Linked DNA regions of Zymomonas mobilis subsp. pomaceae ATCC 29192. The main gene of each other region encodes a partner of the protein of the gene in region 2 in a complex. Links are inferred from orthologs where the notes say so. Each region holds a gene or a part of one and is shown on either strand. Other genes may lie near its edges.

The links.
Region 1: the proteins of accD (region 2) and accC are in contact, whole or in part, in a solved structure (PDB 8UXZ), measured with the Escherichia coli proteins. The link is inferred for Zymomonas mobilis subsp. pomaceae ATCC 29192 from one-to-one orthologs.
Region 3: the proteins of accD (region 2) and accB are in contact, whole or in part, in a solved structure (PDB 8UXZ), measured with the Escherichia coli proteins. The link is inferred for Zymomonas mobilis subsp. pomaceae ATCC 29192 from one-to-one orthologs.

What each region holds. Positions count from the first base shown.
Region 1 is NC_015709.1:583,169-586,152, reverse strand. The notes cover bases 153-2,984. They hold accC (acetyl-CoA carboxylase biotin carboxylase subunit), read right to left. Parts: upstream 2,332-2,984; coding sequence 973-2,331; downstream 153-972. Other genes in these bases: aroQ (type II 3-dehydroquinate dehydratase), read right to left, coding at 2,903-2,984; accB (acetyl-CoA carboxylase biotin carboxyl carrier protein), read right to left, coding at 2,336-2,809; cysQ (3'(2'),5'-bisphosphate nucleotidase CysQ), read left to right, coding at 153-884. Also shown: more of cysQ, read left to right, coding at 66-152. UniProt on the Escherichia coli protein: This protein is a component of the acetyl coenzyme A carboxylase complex; first, biotin carboxylase catalyzes the carboxylation of the carrier protein and then the transcarboxylase transfers the carboxyl group to form malonyl-CoA.
Region 2 is NC_015709.1:722,929-730,772, forward strand. What follows is about bases 4,846-7,844. They hold accD (acetyl-CoA carboxylase, carboxyltransferase subunit beta), read left to right. Parts: upstream 4,846-5,917; coding sequence 5,918-6,772; downstream 6,773-7,844. Other genes in these bases: trpB (tryptophan synthase subunit beta), read left to right, coding at 4,846-5,100; trpA (tryptophan synthase subunit alpha), read left to right, coding at 5,097-5,921; ZYMOP_RS03270 (bifunctional folylpolyglutamate synthase/dihydrofolate synthase), read left to right, coding at 6,800-7,844. In the rest of the region: ZYMOP_RS03230 (CvpA family protein), read right to left, coding at 1-630; DNA repair protein RadA, read right to left, coding at 630-1,997; ZYMOP_RS03240 (lipopolysaccharide assembly protein LapA domain-containing protein), read left to right, coding at 2,088-2,402; pyrF (orotidine-5'-phosphate decarboxylase), read left to right, coding at 2,417-3,124; ZYMOP_RS03250 (phosphoribosylanthranilate isomerase), read left to right, coding at 3,242-3,877; more of trpB, read left to right, coding at 3,874-4,845.
Region 3 is NC_015709.1:575,885-585,080, forward strand. The notes cover bases 6,443-9,196. They hold accB (acetyl-CoA carboxylase biotin carboxyl carrier protein), read left to right. Parts: upstream 6,443-7,459; coding sequence 7,460-7,933; downstream 7,934-9,196. Other genes in these bases: aroQ (type II 3-dehydroquinate dehydratase), read left to right, coding at 6,926-7,366; accC (acetyl-CoA carboxylase biotin carboxylase subunit), read left to right, coding at 7,938-9,196. Also shown: ZYMOP_RS02555 (SH3 domain-containing protein), read right to left, coding at 90-623; ZYMOP_RS02565 (nuclear transport factor 2 family protein), read right to left, coding at 1,313-1,786; ZYMOP_RS02570 (transporter), read right to left, coding at 1,962-2,747; ZYMOP_RS02575 (peptide chain release factor 3), read right to left, coding at 2,999-4,585; ZYMOP_RS09195 (CsbD family protein), read right to left, coding at 4,898-5,215; ZYMOP_RS02585 (antibiotic biosynthesis monooxygenase family protein), read left to right, coding at 5,479-5,775. UniProt on the Escherichia coli protein: This protein is a component of the acetyl coenzyme A carboxylase complex; first, biotin carboxylase catalyzes the carboxylation of the carrier protein and then the transcarboxylase transfers the carboxyl group to form malonyl-CoA.

The DNA.
Region 1 (2,984 bases), 140 kb from region 2 along the record:
AGAGAAACTTTAGATAGGAAAGAAGGATTTTCTTCCGAAAAGCCTTCAGCCTCAAGGAGATATTTATGCTTATACCATCACTTTCACCTCAGGCCGCTTTATTGGAAGGATTAGTTCAAATCGCCTTACAGGCCGGTGAAAAAGCTCTAGAAATTTATCATGGTGACTTCACTGTCATGACTAAGGAAGACGACAGTCCCGTCACCCGTGCAGATCGGGAAGCCGAAGCTATCATTTTAGAAGGATTGAAGAAGCTGCAGCCGGGTGTCGCTGTCATCGCGGAAGAACAATATGCTGCAACAAAAAAAGGGTACAACACAGACAGCTTCTTTTTAGTTGATCCCATCGATGGAACCAAAGAGTTTATTAATAAACGGGATGAATTCACGGTTAATATTGCCCTCATCAAAAAGGGTATGCCGATTTTGGGGGTTATTTATGCGCCTGCTACCGGCCAGATATATGGAGGCGATGTCTTGGCAAAATCTGCATGGACCGCAAAAGTTGAACCTAATCAAGAATTTTTAAATCACACGGCTATTACGACCCGTCAACCTAGTGAGAAGCTAGATGTTATGACCTCTTTTTCTCATAATAATCCGGCGACAGAGGCTTATTTGGATAGCTTACCGGTTGGAGAAAGAATAAAGGCGGGATCTTCATTGAAATTTTGCTGGTTGGCAGAAGGAAAAGCCGACATCTATCCCCGTTTATCGCCAACCCATGAATGGGATACGGCTGCCGGACATGCCATTCTTTTGGCCGCTGGTGGCAATGTTGTAACTGTTGACGGTGAAGCTTTACTCTATGGAAAGCCCGGTTATCTAAATCCCGGGTTTATTGCTTATGGGGCAGAACAGCCTTTATTACCCCCTCAGTCTTAATTTTTCTTAGGCCAAATATTACAAAAAAAGAGCCGTACTTCTACGGCTCTTTTTCATATAATTAATTTTAGAATGCTAAGGATAAATATTAGAATTTTTTCAGACTTTTTTCTTCTAGCCATTGTTCAAGCGATTTAATGGTATAGTCACCATCAACAAAGGCTTGCTTCTCTAAAAGCGAACGCTGAAGAGGTATCGTCGTTTTGATACCATCAATAATGAATTCTTCTAAAGAGCGTGAAAGACGACTGATAGCTTCGCTACGGGTTTCCCCGTGAACGATCAGCTTAGCAATCATACTGTCATAATAGGGTGGAATGGTATAACCATTGTAAAGGCCGCTATCAATCCGAACTTCAAATCCACCAGGAACATGATAATTTTTGACGGTACCCGGTGACGGGGTAAAATTATCAGGGTCTTCAGCATTGATCCGACATTCAATCGCATGTCCTGATAATACAATCTGATCTTGGGTGCGTGATAAACCCTTACCCTCTGCGATACGGATTTGTTCACGCACTAAATCGAGACCGGTAACGGCTTCTGTTACGGGGTGTTCAACTTGTAAACGGGTATTCATTTCAATAAAGTAGAACTGGCCATTTTCGTAAAGAAATTCAATGGTACCCGCCCCGCGATAAGCCATATCAGACATCGCCTTGGAGACAATTGCGCCCATTTCAGCCCGCTGTTCTGCGGAAATAACAGGGGAAGGCGCTTCCTCCAAAACTTTTTGATGGCGACGCTGTAAGGAGCAATCACGCTCCCCTAAGTGAATGGCTTTACCTTCTCCATCCCCGAAAATCTGGAATTCAATATGGCGGGGCGCACTGAGATACTTTTCCATATAAATGGTATCATCGCCAAAAGCCGCTTTGGATTCTGATTTGGCTTGTGCCATTAGCACTTCAAGTTGATCTTCCGAAGGGACGACCTTCATACCCCGACCACCGCCGCCGGATGCCGCTTTAATGAGAACCGGGTAACCGATTTCATCAGCGGTTGCCTTTGCCTCAGCAAAATTATGAATAGGACCATCTGATCCGGGCACCAAGGGCAAACCCAATCTACCCGCTGTCCGCTTTGCTTCGACTTTATCGCCCATGATTCGAATATGCTCGGGCTTGGGCCCAATCCAGATTAATTCATGACTTTCAACAATTTCAGCAAAGCGCGCATTTTCAGATAAAAAGCCATATCCCGGATGAATCGCATCTGCGCCAGAAATTTCAGCGGCAGCAATAATATTGGGGATATTAAGATAGCTTTCACCAGCAGGTGCTGGCCCGATACAGACCGTCTCATCTGCCAGACGAACATGCATGGCTTCGTCATCGGCTGTTGAATGGACAGCAACGGTGCTGATGCCCATTTCATGGCAAGCGCGATGAATACGAAGAGCGATTTCGCCACGATTGGCGATAAGGATTTTTTTGATGGCCACAGAGTTACTCTATTACTACCAGCGGCTGATCAAATTCGACCGGCTGAGCATTTTCTACCATAATTGAAGTTACGACCCCACTTTTGGGGGCAACAATCGGATTCATAACTTTCATGGCTTCAACAATCAGCAAAGTTGCTCCCTTTTCAACCTTGTCGCCCACGTGAATAAAATTAGAGGCTTCGGGTTCAGGTGCAAGATAGACAGTGCCTACCATGGGTGAATGCACGGTACCCGGATGATCGGCAAGGGGCACTCCGGCTGGAGCTGCGGGCGGGGCAGCGGGAGCGGGCATAGCCGCAGTTGGTACGGCCATAGTTGTGGGGGCGGCATAGACCGTAGCGTTACGAACGACACGAATACGGCGGTCACCATCTTGTACTTCGATTTCGGTTAGGTTGGTCTCGTCGAGTAATTTTGCGAGTTGATTAACCAGTTCGGGATCGACCTGCATGGCTTCTTTGTGTTTTTCTGTCATTCTTACGCTCATCAAATTATTCCATCTGTCCGGTATTTTTAAACTATTCGACATAGCCTACGATAACCGGACAGTTATACTGACTCTGCCATGTCAGAGCTTGGCGGCGGCGTCCAGCGCAAGAAGGTAGCTTTTTGCGCCAAAACCCGAAATTGTCCCCAAGGCCGCTTCACCG
Region 2 (7,844 bases):
GAAAAATAAGTCTTCAAGATGTGTTCTCATTAATCGCTTTTGAGAGGCAATCACTTTATCCGAAGGCCAACCATCATTCTTTTCTTCCTGCCCTGATTGTCTAATCTGACTGCCCAGCCAAAGCGGATCAGGAAAACCGGTATAATCCAAAATAGCGGAACTGCCGCTTTTTAACCATGGATAGCTAACAGCTGACGCTAACCATAAAGGCGGGCGATGTTTATAATTTTTAGAAAAGGTAGAGTTTGCCAGTATAACCATTAGAAAAAGACATTCGGCAATAATAGCGCCTTTTATCAATCCAAACCCACCCCCCAAAACTCGATCAGGAAAGGCGAGAAAAGAACGTCGAACTTTAGCCCCGATATTATCAGATAACCATTGTCCTAGAAAATAAACAACGACAAACAGTAAAACAAAGGCTATCAGACTAGAACCGAAAATACCGACACCAAGCCAGCGGTGAAGTTGGCTTGCAACGGCGATATGCCCCATTCTGACAGCGATAATAGCCGCTATCCATGAAAAAAGGGATAAAGCAGCGCCGATAAAACCACGCCAAAATCCCATAAAAGCAGTTATAACTAATAAAGCCATAACCATTAAATCAACTGGATGAAAATTGGCCATTAACGTCCTAGTAAATGATCGACACACGCACCAAGCGTAGAAAAAGAAGAAACAGCGATATTGTCAACTGTTTCACCAATTTTAGGCGCCATAGCCTTAGAAAAACCTAATTTGGCCGCCTCTCGCAATCGAAGCCGGCTGTGCGCAACAGGACGAATTTCCCCGGATAGAGCTATTTCACCAAAAGCTACGGTATCAGAAGAAACAGGGCGTTCCGCCAAGGCAGAAATCAATGCCACGGCCACCGCAAGATCAGCCGCAGGGTCAGTCACCCGATAGCCGCCAGCGACATTCAAATAAACTTCAGCGGACGAAAAATTAAGGCCACAACGGGCTTCTAAAACGGCCAAAATCATCGCCAGACGTCCCGAATCCCATCCGACGACGGCACGTCTTGGGGTGGCTCCACTGGAAAGCCGCACCGTCAATGCCTGCATCTCAACCAGAACTGGACGAATCCCTTCCATAGCTGGAAAGACGATCGCCCCGCTCATATTTTCATCTCTTGAGGTTAAAAACAAACTGCTGGGGTTGGTGACTTCAGAAAGGCCTTCCTCGGCCATTGAAAAAACGCCAATTTCTTCAGTGCCACCAAAACGGTTTTTAGTCGTCCGCAAAATTCGGTATTGGTGACTACGTTCACCTTCAAAACTTAAAACCGTATCCACCATATGTTCCAAGACACGGGGGCCTGCAATGGCACCATCTTTCGTGACATGACCAACCAGAATTAAAGCTACGCCCGCTTCTTTTGCAAAACGAATCAATTCTTGAGAGGACGCCCGAACTTGACTGACGGTTCCCGGAGCCCCTTCGATCATATCCGAATACATGGTCTGAATAGAATCGATTATCAGGAAATCAATGGCAGGTAGTTGTTCTAAGGTCGCCAGAATATCACGCACTGAAGACGCGGCGGCTAATTGAACAGGGGCTTGTCCAAAACCTAAACGCTTTGCACGCAGTCGTATTTGATCGACTGCCTCTTCACCGGATATATAAACCACCTTTTTATTGGCTAGAGCCAAACGAACAGCAGCTTGTAATAACAGGGTTGATTTACCAATCCCCGGATCACCACCAATCAAGGTAGCAGATCCTGCAACAAAGCCTCCTCCTAAGACCCTGTCAAATTCGGCAATTTCTGTTACCATTCGGTCAGGAAGGGGCTGATCTGTATCAAGATTGCCAAGCATGACAAGGTTACCACCACTTCGGAGGTTGTGGCGGGTTGAAAAAGGCGTTTTTGGCGCAATTTTTTCTTCAACCAAGCTGTTCCATGCACCACAATCGACGCATTGCCCCTGCCATTTCGTGGCAACTGCGCCACAAGATTGACAGATATATCGTTTCTGTTGTCGAGCCATGGTTTTTCATACGAACATAAAGCGAACATGACAAGTAATCGTGCTATTTTGACCTTGCTTGATGAAAAACAATAAGAGAGGATGTTCGGTATGCAATTCTTACGTACAATGTTCGCGGCGGTTTTGTTCGCCATTTTCCTTACTTTTTGTGCTAGCAATTATAATGTTTCCGTTAAACTTCAGATGTGGCCGGGATGGGAAGCTGATATTAATGTCGTTCTTTTATTACTCATTGTCTTTTTAATTGGCCTGATGCCCGCCCTACTTTATCATAGTGCATCTCGCTGGAATTGGCGGCGAAGGATTGACAAGCTTAATCGTCAGATTGAAGATATGCAGCCAGAAAACCCGCCGTTAGTGACGCCGCCGTTAGGTGAAGATGGCACCCCGCGTCCCGGCCAATAGAGTTATAATTTACTGTGTCCCATGCTGATTTACTGAATCCCGTTTACGTTGCGCTTGATACCCCTAATCTCAAACAGGCTGAAAAATTAGCTTCCACGCTTCAGCCTTATGTAGGGGGTATCAAGCTGGGGCTTGAATTTTTCATGGCCCATGGTCGCTATGGGGTAGAGGCTATCGCCGATAAAGGGCTGCCCATTTTTCTTGATTTAAAATTCCATGATATTCCGAATACAGTAGCCTCAGCCGTAAAAGCATTTTTCCAAGCCTCAAGCTGTGCACCGGCAATTATGACCGTACATGCGGCAGGGGGCGAAGCCATGATGCGGGCGGCAAAACAGGCCGCCGATAAAGGCACAAAAATAGTCGGTGTTACTATTCTTACTAGCCTTGATCAAAGCGATCTGGGTGCTATCGGTATGACAGGAACGCCTTCTTCTCAAGTCGCTAAACTGGCTAATTTAGCCCGCAGAGCAGGCCTTGATGGTATTGTTTGTTCCGGTGCCGAAGTAGAAGAAGTCTATAAAGAATGGCGTGATGGCTTTTTTGTTGTTCCCGGAGTGCGACCTATCGATACGGTCGTAGGGGATCAAAAACGAGTTTGCACCCCTTCTGAGGCCTTAGCACGCGGAGCTTCTGTTCTTGTTATTGGTCGCCCGATTACACAAGCAGAGGCACCCCTTGAAGTCGCATCAGCCATTGCGAAACAATTACGCCATAAATAAAGAGCATCCTTAAAAAAATTGTGACCGGATGGATAAGATCGTTTAGAGACCTCTTATCTCTCTGGTTATTTGAATAACGTTAGCCGATAATCAAGTCGGAACGTAGGAAGCTGTTTTATGTCGGTTCGCACCAAGATATGTGGCATATCCACACCGGAAACTCTGCTGGCTGCGGTCAAAAACGGCGCAAGCCACATCGGTTTTGTTTTTTTTGAAAAAAGTCCGCGTGCTGTGCAACCGGAAATGGCTTCTATGCTTATCAATCGGATTCCCGATCATATTGATAAAATAGGCGTTTTAGTAGATCCTGATGATAATTTACTCGAAAGAGTAGTCCATGCTGGTTTAACAGGCTTTCAGCTTCATGGTCATGAAACACCCGAACGGGTCGCTTTTATCCGCCGAACATTTCCTAAGGTAAAAATATGGAAAGCGCTTCCTATCACCCGCAGTCAGGATCTCGACCAGACACTGCATTATCGTGGTCTGGTCGATCGCGTACTTTACGATGCGCGTACCGATGGCGCATTACCCGGTGGAATGGGCAAGCGCTTCGACTGGCGTTTACTCAAAGACTATAACCATCCCATGGCATGGGCTTTATCAGGCGGTCTTGATGCCGATAATATTGCTCAGGCTGTCGCTATCACCGGTGCTGAACTGGTCGATGTTTCTTCGGGTGTCGAAACGGCACCCGGTATCAAGGATATGGACAAGATTGCCCAATTCCTTCAAGCGGTTCGTCTATTATGAAACACACAACTTCTGTTCTTCCAAACTCTTTGCGGGCGCAACCCGATACAAACGGCCATTTTGGCCAATTCGGAGGACGCTATGTCCCCGAAACCCTGATGCCTCTGATTTTAGAATTAGATCAGGAATATCGGCGTGCCATCAAGGACCCCGCCTTTATTGCTGAACGGGATGATCTTTTAGAACATTACGTTGGGCGTCCCAGCCCCCTTTATTTTGCAGCACGTCTGACAGAAGCATGGGGTGGGGCTAAGGTTTATCTGAAACGCGAAGACTTAAATCACACCGGCGCCCATAAAATTAATAATTGCATCGGTCAGATTCTTCTTGCCAAAAGAATGGGTAAAACCCGCGTCATTGCTGAAACGGGTGCCGGTCAACATGGCGTGGCAACAGCAACGGTTGCCGCTCGCTTTGGTCTTTCTTGCACTGTCTTTATGGGAGAACTGGATACAGAACGGCAGCAACCGAATGTTTTCCGAATGAAATTGCTAGGGGCAGAGGTTCGGCCAGTCAAAGCGGGTGCACGTACGTTAAAAGACGCCATGAATGAAGCGTTGAGAGATTGGGTCGCCCATATTGACGATACTTTCTATATTTTGGGGACAGCAGCGGGCCCCCATCCCTATCCAGAATTAGTGCGCGACTTTCAGTCGGTGATTGGCCGTGAAGCGCGGGAACAAATCCAAAAAGCAGAAAAGCGCTTACCCGATTTATTGATTGCCGCTGTGGGCGGCGGTTCCAATGCAATCGGTCTTTTTCACCCTTTCCTTGACGATACGAATGTTGCCATGGTTGGGGTAGAAGCCGCCGGTGAAGGTCTTGAAACAGGCCGTCACGCTGCCAGTTTAAACGGTGGAGCGCCGGGAATTGTCCATGGGAATCGCACTTATTTGTTATATGATGAAAACGGGCAGATCAAAGATGCACACTCCATTTCAGCAGGGCTCGATTACCCCGGAATAGGCCCTGAACACAGCTGGTTGAAAGATATAAAGCGTGTAAAATACGAAACTATTACCGATGATGAAGCAATTGAAGCGTTTCAAACTCTTTGCCGATTAGAAGGGATTATTCCAGCATTGGAATCTTCTCACGCTTTGGCAGCGGCGGCAAAAATTGCGCCGACGATGGATAAAGACAAGATTATTATTGTTAATCTTTCGGGACGAGGTGATAAAGATATTTTCACAGTGGCCCGCCATTTAGGGGTTACATTATGAGCCGGATTACAGACGTTTTTGCAAAAGCCAAAAAAGACAATCGTGCTGCTTTGATTGCTTTTATTACAGCGGGCGACCCTACCCCTGATAAAACCCCTGATTTGCTGGATAAATTGGTGGAAAATGGGGTCGACATTATCGAATTAGGGATGCCTTTTTCCGATCCGATGGCCGATGGCCCCGCTATCCAAAAGGCTAATCTGCGGGCTTTAGCGGCCAAAACCAGTCATGATGATATTTTTGCTATTGCGGCCGATTTTAGAAAGCGGCATCCTAATACGCCTCTGATTTTAATGGGCTATGCCAATACAATGACTTTTAAGGGAAGTGATGACTTCTCAAGTCGGGCTAAAAAATCAGGCATAGACGGGGTTATTTGCGTCGACATCCCCCCCGAAGAAGATGCAACATTAGGGATCGATATTCGGAAATATGGATTAGATATGATCCGGCTGGCAACCCCCACCAGCGATGAAAAAAGGCTAAAAACTATTCTCCATGGTGCTACGGGCTTTTTATACTATGTTTCCGTCGCTGGTGTCACAGGCTTACAGCAAGCAACAGAAGCGAGCATAACTTCTGCTATGGACCGCATCAAGGCAGTAACAGATTTACCCGTGGCAGTTGGTTTTGGTATCAGAACGGCTGAACAAGCGGCAGCGGTTGCTCAAAAAGCCGATGCGGTTGTCGTTGGGTCTGCTTTTGTCAACAAGATTGAAGACGCTGTTCGTCAAAACCAAGACCCAGCCCCTGCCTTAGCCCAGCTAGCACAAATGCTTAGTACGGCTGTCTGTCATGCGCGCAAGGAGAAAGTAGCATGACATGGCTTGAAAAAGTCCGAAACAAAATAACCTTTATTGTAAAACGGGAAACCCCGGATAACCTTTGGCATCGTTGTCCGGGCTGTAAGACGATGATCTTCAACAAAGAGTATGAAGAGAATTTATCAGTCTGCCCGAAATGTGGCTATCATGGCCGTATCGGTAGCCGTGCACGTTTTGATTTTCTTTTTGACGAGGGTGATTACAGCGTCTTGCCACCGCCCGTTGTTGCAGAAGACCCGTTAAAATTTCGGGATACCAAGCGTTATGCGGATCGTTTGAAAGCTGCCCGTACAAAATCAGGCGAAAATGATGCCCTTCTTAATGCCCAAGGGTTATTTGGAGGACGACAAACCATCATCGGGGTGCAAGATTTTTCCTTTATGGGGGGATCTATGGGACTGGCCGTTGGAAGTGCTTTTGTTGCCGGTATAAGAGCGGCGATCCGACATCAATCACCCTATATTATTTTTACGGCAGCGGGTGGAGCGCGTATGCAGGAAGGGATTTTATCCTTAATGCAGATGCCAAGAACGACAGCGGCTATTGCTGAATTAAAGGAAGCGGGTCTCCCTTATATTGTCGTTTTGACCGATCCTACCACGGGCGGTGTTACCGCATCTTATGCTATGTTGGGAGATATTCAGATTGCAGAACCGGGGGCTTTGATCGGTTTTGCCGGTCAAAGGGTGATTGAATCAACTATTCGGGAAAAGCTTCCAGATGGTTTTCAGCGCGCTGAATATTTACTAGAGCATGGTATGATCGATATGGTCGTACCCCGGTCAGAACTGCGTAATCGTTTGATTTCGCTTATGGATTATCTGCTTCCTGTCAGTGAACCGGCCTGACATAGCATTTTCTTTCGGGATACAGATATGGCTGATCACGCTCGTTCCGATCACCCTGCCGTCCAATCTCAATTGGACAGATTAGCACAGTTATCACCTGGTAGCGATGTTTTAGGATTAAGTCGCATTAGCGAATTGCTTAAGCGACTTGATCATCCTGAACGCCATCTACCGCCCATTTTTCATGTGGCGGGAACAAATGGTAAAGGATCAACCTGCGCTTTCTTAAGAGCTGCTATGCAAGCCGCAGGTCTATCCGTTCATGTTTATACCAGCCCTCACCTCGTTCGCTTTAACGAACGTATTCGAATAGCAGACAAACTGATTGACGATGAAACGTTAGCCGCCGTTTTAAAAGAAGTATTGGACGTTGGAGAAGATGTCGGCGCCAGTTTCTTCGAGGTAACGACGGCAGCCGCTTTTTTGGCTTTTTCACGCAAATCAGCAGATGCCTGCATTATAGAAGTAGGTCTAGGCGGAAAATTAGACGCGACTAACGTCATCTTAAATCCCGTTGCTTGCAGCATTGCGCAGCTAGGTGTGGATCATCAGTTTTTTTTAGGGAATAGCCCGGAAGATATTGCCGAAGAAAAAGCCGGTATCGCCAAAGAAAAAGTGCCGCTTCTGACGCAGAATTATGCCCCCAACATTGCCAATCGCGTTAAACATATCGCTGAGGGGAAAAAAGCAATTTGGTTGCCGCGTGGGGGCGCTTGGGAATGGGCTGTTTATCAAAATGAGCTCCATTATCGGGACGAAGCCGGAATGATTCATCTTCCTTTACCTCGTCTCAATGGTAGCCATCAAAATGATAATGCGGCGCTAGCCGTGGCTATGTTACGCCATCAAAAAGCAATCATATTACCGGAATCAGCCTATAAAGCGGCGATGGGTTGGGCATCATGGCCAGCACGTCTTCAACATTTATCTCACGGCCATTTAGTAAGAACATTGCCTGTCGGGGCGGAATTATGGATAGACGGTTGCCATAATCCAGCGGCAGCCCCTTCTACAGCGGCCTTTTTTCAAGATCATGTTGAAAAAGAGAAAAAACCTTTTCATCTCATTATGG
Region 3 (9,196 bases), 150 kb from region 2 along the record:
GCAAATTCTTGCTTTAAAGGCGATATCAAGGCTGGGTAAGTTTTTTTAACAGGACAAATATTGTTTAATGTTAAACATAACTTTCACTGTCAGTTGAGGCTCTCTTGCGGATTAACACCCCATAAGTTGCGGATATGGATGTATCCGGTTTGTCCGTGAATATTGAATAGACACCAGTTATCTTGGCATTTTGAAATGCGTCCTATGACACCCGCTTCCGCGCGCCAAACAACCTGAGAGTTTGCAGACGGAAGAGCGTATAAATTCTGAACGCCTTGACCATTTAGAATGGCTGTACGTCTATCGGACAGCAGCGCGGCGGCAATCCAACCCGTTGCGCCATCAACATCTTCGACTTTTCGCCAATTCTCATGACGGGCAATCACCTTAACCGGTAAATCAGGCCGTTGATAATGCCAAATAGCCGGATAATTAGCCCCCGGCCCGCTTCTCATAAAGGCTTCACTGGCACTGATAGAAGCCCAATAAGGCAAAGTAGAATGATTGACCGCCGCCCATACCGGTATACTGACATTTAACGCTTCTAAACTAAGGGATAAGACAAAAAATTTTGCGGCTACACAGAAGAAGCTTTTTTTCCCAGACTGAAATAATCGCATCATATAATTGTCTAAGCCTAGTTGTTATTTCTGAGCGCGCTCCTATCGGAGAAGAAAATACTCAAAAATAATAAACAAATAAAAATAAGTCTATGAAGGAAAAGGGCAATAAGCGTCAATATTGCTTTGACATATCCTATGCTTTTTATAAAATTCCTGTAACGGGCAAATTTTCCCTCTCCTATAAGCTATGCGCTTATAAAGAAAACGCACTAACAGGAGAAAGCCCTGATCTGTATATTTATTGCAAAAAATACTTCCCTTAAAAAGCGTATGCTGCTAAGAGCGCACTCCTCACCGAGTAATTGGTGACGATCGCATTTCTATGCGGGAGAGGTGGCCGAGTGGTTTAAGGCAACGGTCTTGAAAACCGTCGTGCGCGGAAGCGTACCGTGGGTTCGAATCCCACCCTCTCCGCCAACATCTCATCTTAATATATACATTTTTTATGCCTGCTTACGTAAAACGGGCTTTGCAATTCTTATCGCAGTCTCGCCAATATAATTGGGGCTGTAAAAATTACTGATTACATGAATCAATGTTCTAATATTATTTCCGTTGTCAGAATATTGTGCATAGATATAACTAATATTCCTATTGCTCTTATATCCCGAATGCCGCTTTTCAAGCCTGCTCTATATTCCTATATTGGGCTATATAATCACCTCATCACCTCAAATATCGAACCCCCTTTATAAACCGAGCGCAGTAAGGGACGGATGGTCATCAGGGCGGCGGCCTATCGGCCAGAAAAACAGTCGATCATTTTCTTTTATCGCGACATCGTTAATACTCGCTAAACGGCGCTGCATAAGCCCTGCCGCATCAAATTCCCAATTCTCATTTCCATAGGAACGAAACCATTGTATTTCGCTATTATGCCATTCATAGGCAAAGCGAACTGCAAGGCGATCGCCGGAAAAGCTCCATAATTCCTTGATAAGCCGGTATTCTAATTCTTTTTCCCATTTTCTTTTCAGGAATAGTTTGATGGCATCACGCCCTTGGATAAATTCGTTTCTGTTGCGCCAATAGCTATCCGATGTATAGCTTAGAACTATCTTTTCAGGATTACGGCTATTCCACGCATCTTCCGCTAACCTGACTTTGGTAGCCGCAGCCTTCTCTGTTAAGAAAGGCGGTAATGGGGGGCGATCGATATTCATATAGGCCCTCTAACAATAAAATTACGTATTTTTAATATTAGTAAAGCTATGGAATTAAAAAGAAAATTTTCTCAAATATTATTAGAAAAAAGGTCGGTTGTACTGTATCCGTTATTTATGGAAAAATGCACAATCGATGGTTATCCGCAATAATTTTATCTTATAAAAAATTTATCTAAAATCTTTTACTAATGCCTAAATATATCTGTTCCGCTGGTGTTGCACTATTAAGACCAACATTAGCACCAATATCAAGTTGCACCGTATCAGTTAACGCATAAACTAAAGCACTATCAGCGGAATATTGCGTGGTTTTACCCGTTGGATCAAAGTTAGTCGCAGACCATAGTTCAGCGATAATATTCAACCTTGGGGTAATCGCATGGGTCAGGTTAAAGACATTTTGCATCGCCGCATGCATACCCTTATTATCGTTGTTAAGGACAATATCGAGTTCAGGGGCCAAGGTTAACAGGAATCCAGCAGGTAACTTGATGTTAGCCGCCGCCACCATGCCCCCTTCCCAATGGCGATTGCCAATATTATGGCCAGCAGCTGGCGCTTTAACATAAGGTATAATCGCAAGGCTTACCCTATCATCTTCATAATATCGGGTTTTCCAACGCATAATTACATCGCCGGAACCGCCATAACTGTGTTTTTCTTTGCTAATGCGATCCTGTGTCCAGACCTGCGTATAGGGAATCCAGTTGACCTGAAAATCCATATAGCTGTTGATACCATATTTCAGGGTCGGATTAGTGGCATAAAGGGTTTGAGTATTAAGGTTACCTACCCTTGATTCACTATAATTAGTAACATCTGATTCTATCTGCCAATGACCTTTGGGAACGGTACAGGCAGCGGAAGATTTTGTGGGACGATCCGTACAGATAGGCCCTAATGGATCGCCGTCTTGCAGAAGATCACCCGTCTCCGCATAGACAGCGCCACTACTCATGCAGAATGCACCCAGCAAGCCCCATGATAAATAAGAAAGTGATTTTTTGAAAGAGAAAGAAATAAATCACCTCTATAAAATATAATGCTGATACCAAAAATCAGTAGCAAATAGCCTTTCGCTAAAAAAGTAACATAATGTATATTTTTTATTCGTTTGATAATTAATCATTCATTTAATAATATAAATTTATTTCTTTATAAAAATTAATACTATATTATATTTTCTTATTAATTTATTTTTAATTATATCTATCGTCTTTCTTTGGTAGCCACAAAACGAATATCAGGATTGCGACCAGAAACGTAATTGAGTTCCCATTCATCTTTAGCCATAAATACGGGCGCTTTGTCTCGATCTTCTGCAATAGCGGATTGATGCGTGGCAATAAAACTAGCTAACAGTTTAGAATCGTCAGAAGCCAACCAACGCGCTGTCTGCCAAGGCGATTGTTCTAATGTGGCAGCAACCCGATATTCTGCCTCTAACCGTGATATCAGAACCTCTAATTGTAGCTGACCAACAACCCCAATAATCCATTGCGCACCGATAACGGGATGGAAAACGCGAATAATGCCTTCCTCTGCCATATCATCCAGCGCTTTTCTTAGCTGCTTTGATTTGGTGGGATCCGACAAAATAACACGTCGTAAAATTTCCGGTGCAAAGTCGGGTAACCCTGTAAAATTGAGATCGCTATTATTTTCGCTTAGGGTGTCCCCTACCCGTAAAGTACCATGATTAGGTATACCGATAATATCACCCGGAAAAGCTTCATCGGCTACTTCGCGATTTTGTGCGAAAAATAAAATCGGACTATGAATAGAAATTGCCTTGCCGGTACCTATCTGATTAAGTTTCATGCCCCGGCGAAAACGACCTGAACATAAACGCATAAAAGCGACCCGATCACGATGGGCAGGATTCATATTAGCCTGAACTTTAAAGATAAAGCCATTGACTGTGGGATCGTCGGGATCAATAGGGTCTGGTTGTGCGGGTTGCACCCGAGGCCCGGGGGCATGGCGCGCAATAGCTGAAATCAACTGTTCGACACCAAAATCTTTTAGAGCCGAGCCAAAATAAACAGGTGTCAAATCACCGGATTGATACGCTTTTTCATCAAAAGGCGCATAACCGATTTCAGCCAATTCCACTTCTTCCCGAAGCCGGTTCAAGGCATTATCGGAAATTAAAGACGCCAGTTTTGGATCATCTAAACCCGTAACAGCTGTCTCATCACCGGTATAAGCGTGGTTGTCTTCTGTTGAAGGTCTTAAAAGCTTTTTATTTTCAATGTCATAAAGCCCTTCAAATAACCCGCCCATACCGACTGGCCAAAGCATGGGGCTTATATCAAGGGCTAATTGATCAGCAATTTCATCAAGAAGCTCGAAAACAGGTCGCCCTTCCCGATCTACTTTATTAATAAAAGTAATAATCGGTACAGAGCGAAGGCGACAAACTTCAAAAAGTTTACGGGTCTGGGCTTCAATACCTCTTGCCGCATCAATAACCATAATAGCCGAATCAACAGCGGTTAGAGTACGATAGGTATCTTCCGAAAAATCTTCATGTCCTGGTGTATCCAACAGGTTAAAAGTCAAACCTTGATATTCAAAGGTCATGACAGAAGACGTTACTGAAATACCGCGTTGCTGCTCAATTTTCATCCAGTCAGAACGGGCGCGACGATTATCACCGCGGGCTTTCACTTCACCCGCTAGATGAATAGCGCCTCCAAAATATAATAGTTTCTCCGTCAGCGTCGTTTTACCGGCATCAGGATGAGAAATAATAGCGAATGTGCGTCGATCTGGGCGTGCGTTAGAAGTCATGAAACCTGAATCAGATTAAAAGCCTGTTAGAAAAGCGCTCCTATAAAATAGCGCTGTGGTCGGGAAGGCTTGATCCCCAACCGCTTCAGAATGACATGAACAAAAATAAGGATTTTAGCAAGCAAAAGGCCCTATCTTTAAGAAAGGAAAAAATTGGCGCGGTAAAAAATTAGCTTAATTTATATATTTTTTATAAAATTCAACAATAAAAATATTGAAAAATTTTAATATTTTTGGGTCATTATAGCAAAAAAAAACGCGTCTATCTTTAGAATAGACGCGCTATAATAAGGAGAGGGAATTTAAAAAAAACTATGATTTAATGTCTCGCATAACTTTTTTACTTTTTGACTTAGCTTCAGATTTATGTTCCTGTGCCGAGTCTTTTAAATCCTCATATTTATCTTTTGCACTTTCTTTAAGATCTTCGAAAGTGTCTTTAACTTTGTCAATACCATCGCTTAAGGCTTCTTTGGCCGCACCCAGCGCTTTGCTAGCAGCCCCTTGAGCCTGATCCATGATACCTTTGCTCTGTAGTTCAGGATCATCGAAAGCTTTTCCGACTTTCTCTTTACCTTTACCAAGGGTTTGTTGTGCAGAGCCTTTTAATTTATCATAAGTCCCAGACATTTCGACCTCCTCAATTAATTACCTGAATTCTAGGTTAATCTACCCAAAAAGTAGATAATCCTTAGAATAAAATACGTGAGACATTTTATAGTATTAATAACGAAGAGATTGATGAGAAGGTTCCTGAAATATTGAATTTATTTTTTTAGCAATGCTTTTTACAATTTGCAGGAAACTTTATGAATTTCTGTTCATATTGATTAAAATTTTAACCTTCATTCTTAACATTAACCTTCATTCTCAACCGATTACGGAGATTATTTATGATTTACGAATTTTTACAAATTTCTATTAAGGAAGATACAGATAGTGAATTTATTGCGGCTGTTGAGAAAGCCAAACCTTTATTTTTAAATTCTCCTGGTTGCGAAGGCTTAGAATTGACGCGCTCGCATGAACATAAAGGTCGTTTTTGTTTAATTATACGCTGGGCTTCGATAGAGGCACATGTGGAAGGTTTTCGGAAATCAGATGCCCTGCCTAAATGGCGCGCTTTGGCCAACCAATATTTTGCAGAACCACCGCGGGGCGAGCATCTTATCCCCGTTTTTGAGGTTTAAATAGTAAAAGGCAGGCTTTCGCCTGCCTTTTACCATCATCGATAACTAATTGCTGAAAGATATAAGGTAAAAAATCAAATTAGACCTGCCAACGGGCTTGATGGATCGGCATACAATCGGCGTCCCATACGGCCCGCCCGATAGGCCAAACGACCTGCTTCTACCGAAGCTTTCATGGCCTGTGCCATCATGACGGGGTCCTTAGCTTCTGCGATAGCGGTATTCATCAACACCCCTTCACAACCCAATTCCATCGCAACAGCGGCATCCGAGGCGGTACCAACGCCTGCATCAACCAACACAGGCACATTAGCCCCTTCGACAATAAGACGAATCATAACCTGATTTTGTAAGCCCAATCCTGACCCAATGGGGGCCCCTAGCGGCATGATAGCTACAGCCCCGGCATCTTCTAATCTTTTAGCCATGATGGGATCGTCACTACAATAAACCATTGGCTGAAAGCCTTCTTTGACAAGCTGTTCAGTGGCTTTAAGTGTTTCGATCATATCAGGATAAAGCGTCCGAGCTTCACCTAAAACCTCTAATTTGACTAATGTCCAGCCACCCGCTTCTCTTGCTAGCCGTAAAGTTCTCAAAGCTTCATCGGCTGTAAAACAACCCGCTGTATTGGGTAAAAAACAGTATTTCTTCGGATCAATATAATCTGTCAACATAGGTGCAGAAGTATCGGTTAAATTAACACGACGCACAGCAACCGTTACAATTTCAGCACCCGAGGCGACTAAAGCAGCAGCATTTTGGGCATAGTCTTTATACTTACCCGTACCAACAATAAGCCGTGAATTGAAGGTTCGACCTGCAACTGACCAACTATCTTTGTGAGACATTATTTATTACCTCCACCAACAAAATGAACGATTTCCAGTTGATCGCCCGCTTCAATTGTCACATTGCCAAGTTCAGAACGTGGCACAATTTCAAGATTGCGCTCAACGGCTACTTTAGCAGGGTTTAAACCAATTTCTTTCGCAAGACCGGCAATTGTTGTTCCGGCTCTAACCTGATGGGGTTCACCATTAAGCTTGATATTGATGACACTATCACTCATGAAAAGCTGCCTTTGCCTGAGAAATGTTTTCTGTCCTATAAAGAGCCTTTACCCTTACTCGCAACCGGAAGTAACATTATGGCAGAAAAGCCGACAATATTTATTCTTAATGGGCCTAATCTGAACCTTTTGGGTTTAAGAGAGCCTGACATTTACGGTCATGAAACGCTTGATGACATTGCGGATAGCCTTGAAGATCGCGCTTTAGAACTGAATGTTGCGGTTGATATCCGACAATCTAACCATGAAGGCCATTTAATTGATTGGCTACAGGAAGCACAAGCTGTAAAGGCAAAAGCCGTTATCTTGAATGCAGCAGCGTATACCCATACATCTGTTGCGATTTATGATGCAATCAGAGCAATCTCGGTACCGGTGATTGAAGTTCACTTGTCGAATCCCCATGCTCGTGAGTTTTTCCGTCATAAAAGTTATGTCGGTGAAGCGGCCTTGGGGACAATTTCGGGTTTTGGCGCAAAAAGCTACCTTCTTGCGCTGGACGCCGCCGCCAAGCTCTGACATGGCAGAGTCAGTATAACTGTCCGGTTATCGTAGGCTATGTCGAATAGTTTAAAAATACCGGACAGATGGAATAATTTGATGAGCGTAAGAATGACAGAAAAACACAAAGAAGCCATGCAGGTCGATCCCGAACTGGTTAATCAACTCGCAAAATTACTCGACGAGACCAACCTAACCGAAATCGAAGTACAAGATGGTGACCGCCGTATTCGTGTCGTTCGTAACGCTACGGTCTATGCCGCCCCCACAACTATGGCCGTACCAACTGCGGCTATGCCCGCTCCCGCTGCCCCGCCCGCAGCTCCAGCCGGAGTGCCCCTTGCCGATCATCCGGGTACCGTGCATTCACCCATGGTAGGCACTGTCTATCTTGCACCTGAACCCGAAGCCTCTAATTTTATTCACGTGGGCGACAAGGTTGAAAAGGGAGCAACTTTGCTGATTGTTGAAGCCATGAAAGTTATGAATCCGATTGTTGCCCCCAAAAGTGGGGTCGTAACTTCAATTATGGTAGAAAATGCTCAGCCGGTCGAATTTGATCAGCCGCTGGTAGTAATAGAGTAACTCTGTGGCCATCAAAAAAATCCTTATCGCCAATCGTGGCGAAATCGCTCTTCGTATTCATCGCGCTTGCCATGAAATGGGCATCAGCACCGTTGCTGTCCATTCAACAGCCGATGACGAAGCCATGCATGTTCGTCTGGCAGATGAGACGGTCTGTATCGGGCCAGCACCTGCTGGTGAAAGCTATCTTAATATCCCCAATATTATTGCTGCCGCTGAAATTTCTGGCGCAGATGCGATTCATCCGGGATATGGCTTTTTATCTGAAAATGCGCGCTTTGCTGAAATTGTTGAAAGTCATGAATTAATCTGGATTGGGCCCAAGCCCGAGCATATTCGAATCATGGGCGATAAAGTCGAAGCAAAGCGGACAGCGGGTAGATTGGGTTTGCCCTTGGTGCCCGGATCAGATGGTCCTATTCATAATTTTGCTGAGGCAAAGGCAACCGCTGATGAAATCGGTTACCCGGTTCTCATTAAAGCGGCATCCGGCGGCGGTGGTCGGGGTATGAAGGTCGTCCCTTCGGAAGATCAACTTGAAGTGCTAATGGCACAAGCCAAATCAGAATCCAAAGCGGCTTTTGGCGATGATACCATTTATATGGAAAAGTATCTCAGTGCGCCCCGCCATATTGAATTCCAGATTTTCGGGGATGGAGAAGGTAAAGCCATTCACTTAGGGGAGCGTGATTGCTCCTTACAGCGTCGCCATCAAAAAGTTTTGGAGGAAGCGCCTTCCCCTGTTATTTCCGCAGAACAGCGGGCTGAAATGGGCGCAATTGTCTCCAAGGCGATGTCTGATATGGCTTATCGCGGGGCGGGTACCATTGAATTTCTTTACGAAAATGGCCAGTTCTACTTTATTGAAATGAATACCCGTTTACAAGTTGAACACCCCGTAACAGAAGCCGTTACCGGTCTCGATTTAGTGCGTGAACAAATCCGTATCGCAGAGGGTAAGGGTTTATCACGCACCCAAGATCAGATTGTATTATCAGGACATGCGATTGAATGTCGGATCAATGCTGAAGACCCTGATAATTTTACCCCGTCACCGGGTACCGTCAAAAATTATCATGTTCCTGGTGGATTTGAAGTTCGGATTGATAGCGGCCTTTACAATGGTTATACCATTCCACCCTATTATGACAGTATGATTGCTAAGCTGATCGTTCACGGGGAAACCCGTAGCGAAGCTATCAGTCGTCTTTCACGCTCTTTAGAAGAATTCATTATTGATGGTATCAAAACGACGATACCTCT